Regions from separate parts of the Pseudoalteromonas sp. QJM3NY_22 genome, predicted to be linked through region 1. Evidence: predicted binding sites of a transcription regulator. Region 1 holds the regulator's gene; the other holds the start of a gene.
What was found. The regulator sigma-54, encoded in region 1, starts transcription at its own class of promoters, with help from an activator protein. The targets are predictions, from matches to a motif close to GTTGGCACGNNNNTNGNNT.

Region 1 (3,432 bases):
CAGCCATGAGTACATTAAAAGCAGAACTATTAGCTAAAAGTTATAAAGGCCGTGAAGTTGTAAAAAATGTAGGTCTGGAAGTAAAGGCTGGCAGCATAGTCGGGTTACTTGGCCCTAATGGTGCAGGTAAAACCACAACGTTTTATATGATTGTAGGCCTTGTACCTAGTGATAAAGGCAAGATTTCTATCGACGATAACGATATTACTCTTTTACCTATGCATAGTCGTGCTAGATTAGGCATTGGTTACTTACCCCAAGAATCATCAATTTTTAGAAAGCTTACTGTTTATCAAAACTTAATGGCTATTTTAGAAACACGTAAAGAGCTAAATAAGCAAGCAAGAGAAGACACACTTAACAATTTATTAGATGAATTTAGTATTCAGCACATTCGTGATAGCCAAGGTATGGCATTATCAGGAGGCGAGCGTCGCCGAGTTGAAATAGCGCGAGCACTAGCCGCTGCTCCTAAATTTATATTGCTTGATGAGCCTTTTGCTGGTGTTGACCCTATTTCAGTGTTAGATATAAAGAAAATAATAGAACACCTTAAAAATCGTGGTATTGGTGTGTTAATTACCGACCATAATGTAAGAGAAACTCTTGATGTTTGCGAAAAAGCCTACATAGTTTCTCATGGTGAGTTAATTGCATCAGGCACTCCAGAACACGTATTAAACGATAAAACAGTACGTGATGTTTATTTAGGCGAGCAATTTAGGCTGTAACATTTACGCCATGTCTTTAAGCATCTGCTAGTATTAATTATAACAACATAAAAGGATTGTTAGAGATACATGAGGCAATCATTACAGCTGCGCATGGGCCAGCAACTTACAATGACTCCACAGCTGCAACAAGCAATTCGCCTGTTGCAACTCAGTACATTGGATCTCCAGCAAGAAATACAAGAAGCACTCGACAGCAACCCCCTATTAGAGGTTGAAGAGCAAGATTACGCCGAAGATTCTGCTGGTAAAAACGAGCAAAAAGCAGATAACGACGATGTAACTGTTAGCGCAAATGCTGATGATGTTCCGAGCGAATATGAGCAAGACAGTGGTGAAGCACTTGCTAAAGATACGCTAAGTGATGAAATGGCTATGGATGTTAGTTGGGATGAATATATGAGCGCAGCCCCAGCATCATCATCAGGACCAATGCCTGAAGATGAATCTATATACCAAGGCTCCTCGACTGAAACGCTCCACGAATACCTAATGTGGCAACTACAACTGACTCCCTTTAGTCCTACCGATGAAGCGATTGCGATTGCGATTGTTGAAGCCGTCGATGATTCGGGTATTTTAACGCTAAGCTGCGAAGAAATTTTAGAAAGTTTTAATCAAGAGAACGAAGAAGACAACGAAGTTGAACTTGACGAAATAGAAGCTGTTTTAAAACGAATTCAATTGTTTGACCCTGTTGGTATTGCAGCACGTAGTTTACAAGAATGCTTATGTATTCAGCTGAACCAATACGATAAAGAAACACCCTATATTAATGAAACAAAAATGATTTTAACCGAGCACATTGATCTATTAGCTGCTCGCGACTATCGTACATTAATGAAAAAAACAAAGCTCAAAGAAGAAGAGCTTAAAGAAATAATGACTTTAATACATACTCTTAGCCCAAAACCGGCGGATACTATAGTTAGAGAAGAATCTGAGTATGTAATTCCTGATGTATCGGTGAAAAAAATAAAAGGTCGCTGGGTTGTTGAACTAAACCCAGATAGCATGCCTAAAATCAGAGTCAACAGCCAATATGCAGCAATGTCACGCACCGTTAAATCAAGTGGTGATAGCCAGTTTATTCGCTCGCATCTACAAGAAGCTAAATGGTTTATTAAAAGTTTAGAAAGTAGAAACGATACACTATTAAAAGTAACTAATTGTATTGTTAAGCAACAACAAGGTTTTTTTGAGCATGGCCCAGAAGCCATGAAACCAATGGTTTTAAATGATGTAGCAGAAATGGTCGAAATGCACGAATCAACTATTTCACGCGTAACAACTCAAAAATATATGCATACACCTCGCGGTATTTTTGAGCTTAAATATTTTTTCTCAAGCCATGTAAGTACTGAAAATGGAGGCGAATGCTCATCAACAGCAATACGCGCTCTCATTAAAAAATTAATCGCAGCAGAAAACTCAGCAAAACCATTGAGTGATAGTAAAATTGCAGATATATTAGCTGAGCAAGGAATAAAAGTAGCGAGACGTACAATCGCAAAGTATCGCGAATCTCTAGCTATTCCACCGTCAAATCAGCGAAAAAGTTTGATTTAAGACGCTAAACAAAGAGGGTAATGCTTATGCAACTAAACTTAACTGGTCGTCACGTAGAAGTAACTGATTCATTAAGAGATTATGTAAATACCAAATTTGCGAAGCTAGAAAGACACTCAGATCATATTAATAATGTTCATGTCATTCTTGATATAGAAAAATTAAACCAAAAAGCTGAGGCAACGATTCATGTAAGTGGAGCTGAGTTATTTGCCTCTACTGAACATCAAGATATGTACGCCGCCATTGACTCGCTGATTGACAAGCTCGATCGCCAAGTTATTAAACACAAAGAGAAGCTTGCTCGACACTAATATTATGAAATTAAGTTCACTTATATGCCAGGACTGCAGCAGAGCTGCGGTCCTTTTTAATAGTAAAAAAAGAATTTTAGAGTTCATCAGTCAACTTGCTCATGACAAGCTCCCATATCTTTCTCAACAAGATATTCTCAGCGCCTTAATGAATAGAGAAAAACTGGGAAGCACTGGTATAGGAAGAGGCATTGCAATCCCTCATGGGCGAATGAGCGGCGCAGAAGAGCCCTTAGCACTCGTATTAGTAAGCGAAACACCTATTAATTTTGATGCTATAGATAATCGCCCTGTTGATATATTTGTTGCTCTCATCGTACCTGATGGCGATAACCAGCAGCACTTAAAGACGCTCGCAACGATAGCTGATAAACTAAATAATAAAGATTTTTGTAAACAGTTACGCAGCGCAAAATCAGATACTGAGCTGTATCAAGTTATTGTAGAACAATCGTAATTAACATAATGGGTGATAAATGGAATTAATTATCATAAGTGGCCGTTCCGGTTCTGGAAAATCGGTTGCTTTACGCGTAGTTGAAGATTTAGGTTATTATTGCGTAGATAATATTCCAATTAATCTGCTACCTTCTTTAGTGAGAAGTGTATCTGATAACTACGACAAAATTGCAGTTAGTATTGATGTCCGTAATTTACCAAAAGAGCAAGATGAATTTAACGATATCCTTGAATACTTACCTGGCTTTGCTAAACCGACTCTGTTTTATCTAGACAGTGAGGATCAAACATTAATTAAACGTTTTTCTGAGACTCGCCGTCTACACCCGTTATCAGTTGACTCATTACCTCTTGATTTA
Region 2 (3,432 bases), 540 kb from region 1:
TTCTTGAATGTTATACCAATCTGCTTAATTAAGTGAGCTATTTTGAGGTATGAAAACCGTGTCGATAACAGGGCAAAAAATTCGTTATTTAGTTGTTCTATATCAGAAATTTTTAACACAGTTAGCGTCAAGCTTGAGCCCTCAAATTGATCAAGTATTATTGCGGATTGGTATTAAGCCCTTTCTGCGCATAAAAAACACATAAGGTTGGCTCACGGCAATAATTTGGTTTTTATTATTCAACAGCTTTACTTGCAATGTATGTTCACCGCGTTCAACATCTTTTATAGCAAAGGTTGAATCATGACTAGCAGGGCCATGTGTTTGACCATCAACAAACAGCTGTATTGTTAACCCACTTTCGAACCGTGGTGTTATACGGCTGGTAACATATACCGTGCCTGTATTTTCATGAATTGTTTGATTATGCTCTGGTGACAAAATAGCAATGTTAAACGCTGCTTTTTGGGGTTGAGGTTGGTTATTTAAAATATCAGTATTGGTCGCAGGCATTGTAAGGTGCTGACTTGTAAGCTTTACCTCCGTCGCGCCTTTATGCGGTGTATCTGAGAACACTAACACGCCATTTTTATCTTCCCAAGCGTATATTTTTTTTTCAGCAGCATAGCCATAATTACTTAATCCTAAAGTAATTGTTAGTAATAAAATGTAATTATTCACTCGGCGGTCCTGCGTTTTAGAGTAACTTTACTCTAGTGGAGATTGCTTTGATTTACCATTAAAAAAGCCCGCAGAGCAGCGGGCTTGAGAACACACATATTTTTTACAGCTTAATTAACAGCTGTAGTACATTTCAAACTCAACTGGGTGAGTTGTCATGTTAAGCTTTTCAACTTCTTTAGACTTAAGTTCGATGTAAGCATCAATTAAATCATCAGTGAATACACCACCTTGAGTTAAGAATTCACGGTCTGCGCTAAGTGCAGATAGTGCTTCGTCAAGTGATGCTGCAACCGTTGGAATTTCTGCTGCTTCTTCAGCTGGTAAGTCGTATAAATCTTTATCCATAGCATCGCCAGGGTGGATCTTGTTTTTGATACCATCAAGGCCAGCCATAAGCATTGCTGAGAAAGCAAGGTATGGGTTAGCAGTTGGATCTGGAAAGCGTACTTCAATACGACGACCTTTTTCAGATGGAACCACTGGGATACGAATTGATGCAGAACGGTTACGTGCAGAGTATGCAAGCATAACTGGTGCTTCAAAACCTGGTACTAAACGCTTGTACGAGTTAGTAGAGGCATTTGCAAAAGCATTGATTGCTTTAGCATGCTTAATGATGCCGCCAATGTAGTAAAGTGCATCTTCAGAAAGACCGCCGTACTTATCACCAGCAAAAAGGTTTACACCATCTTTAGCAAGTGACTGGTGACAATGCATACCAGAGCCGTTATCACCAACAACTGGCTTAGGCATAAACGTTGCTGTTTTACCGTATAAGTGAGCCATGTTATGGATAACATATTTCATTTCTTGAATTTCATCCGCCTTTAATACCATTGTATTAAAGCGAGTAGCGATTTCGTTTTGACCTGCTGTTGCTACTTCGTGGTGATGTGCTTCTACTACTTGGCCCATTTCTTCTAGCACTAGACATGTAGCTGAACGCCAATCTTGGAAGTCATCAACTGGAGCAACTGGGAAGTAACCGCCTTTAACACCTGGACGGTGACCTGTGTTGCCATCTGCATATTCTTTATCTGAGTTCCAAGCAGCTTGCTTAGAATCAATTTTATACATAGAACCAGACATGTCTGATTTGTATTTAACATCATCAAATACGAAAAATTCTGGCTCTGGGCCAAATAACACAGTGTCTGCAATACCAGTTGAACGCATGTAATCTTCAGCACGCTTAGCAACTGAGCGTGGGTCACGTTCATAACCTTGAAGTGTTGAAGGTTCAACAACGTCACAACGAACAATTAGTGTTGTTTCTTCTGTGAAAGGGTCTAATTTGATAGAGTCTGCATCTGGTAATAAAACCATGTCTGACTCATTAATGCCTTTCCAACCAGCGATTGAAGAACCATCGAACATTTTACCGTCTTCGAAAAAATCTTCATCAACTTGATGATGAGGAATAGAAACATGTTGTTCTTTACCTTTAGTGTCAGTAAAGCGTAAATCAATGAACTTAACGTCATTTTCTTTAATAAAATCTAAAACCGATTGTGACATGTGTCCTCCAAGTGTGGGGTTTTGTTATTGCTGCATAATTGCTTTAGCATTTATTAAGCTGATTTTGTGCCATTTTTATAACTGCATGTTTATAAATTAAAAAAAATAAGTTGTTATAAAATCCAGCATAGCGGCGCACTAATTTGGTGCGTAAAATATCCCTTTTGGTGCAATATTTACGCGGTGCAATTTGCTGATAATTTAATCGCTTAAAATTAGCATAAACTAAATGCAAAAGAGTACCAAAAAGATCAGCAAAATAGCCAAAATGGCTGTTTTTCGAAAAAATATCGAAATTTAATTCATATAATTGTCATATATAAAACAGATACTTAGTAAAAGTATTGAGAAAGTTTTCAAATTTGTATTGGATAAACTTTCATCCATGTCATTAATGAGGGATAATATGCGCCCTTTTAAATCCTATGCTGGGACATCTCGCGAAAGCGTGGATGAGTGCGTAGATCTTGCAGGATCAATGAGAATTTAATTTCTCTGAGTAAATATATGAGCATCGAACAGTTAAGAAATATAGCGATTATCGCGCACGTTGACCACGGTAAAACAACACTGGTTGACAAACTACTTGAGCAATCAGGTACATTAGAAACACGCGGCGGTAACGAAGAGCGCGTGATGGACTCAAACGACATTGAGAAAGAACGTGGTATTACCATTTTGGCTAAAAACACAGCCATCTCTTGGAACGACTACCATATCAATATCGTAGATACCCCGGGACACGCCGATTTCGGTGGTGAAGTTGAACGCGTACTTTCGATGGCTGACTCAGTATTATTACTTGTTGATGCTCAAGAAGGTCCAATGCCGCAAACGCGTTTCGTTACGCAAAAGGCATTCGCGCAAGGCTTAAAGCCAATTGTAGTTATCAATAAAATTGATAAGCCAGGCGCTCGTCCAGATTGGGTTATGGATCAAATCTTTGATTTATTCGACAACCTTGGCGCGACTGACGAACAGTTAGATTTTAAAGTAATCTACGCTTCAGCAATCAACGGTTGGGCAACACTAGATTTAGACGAACCATCAGACAACATGGAACCTATGTTCAAGATGATCGTTGAAGAAGTATCACCACCGGATGCAGATCCTGAAGGTGACTTCCAAATGCAAATTTCTCAACTAGATTACAACTCTTATGTTGGTGTAGTTGGTATTGGTCGTATTAAACGTGGTTCTGTTGCTCCTAACCAACAAGTTACTATTATC

Region 2: glnA (glutamate--ammonia ligase) is a predicted target of sigma-54. The motif match lies at 2,258-2,276, and genes of this name have one in related genera.

What each region holds. Positions count from the first base shown of each region.
Region 1 is NZ_CM149655.1:3,581,099-3,584,530, forward strand. Features, by position in the region: gene lptA (lipopolysaccharide transport periplasmic protein LptA) at 1-9, shown strand, start outside; gene lptB (LPS export ABC transporter ATP-binding protein) at 6-731, shown strand; gene AC0VZ4_RS16510 (RNA polymerase factor sigma-54) at 801-2,300, shown strand; gene hpf (ribosome hibernation promoting factor) at 2,327-2,614, shown strand; gene ptsN (PTS IIA-like nitrogen regulatory protein PtsN) at 2,619-3,071, shown strand; gene rapZ (RNase adapter RapZ) at 3,091-3,432, shown strand, end outside.
Region 2 is NZ_CM149655.1:4,124,583-4,128,014, reverse strand. Features, by position in the region: gene AC0VZ4_RS19065 (DUF4124 domain-containing protein) at 151-681, opposite strand; gene glnA (glutamate--ammonia ligase) at 796-2,202, opposite strand; gene typA (translational GTPase TypA) at 2,710-3,432, shown strand, end outside.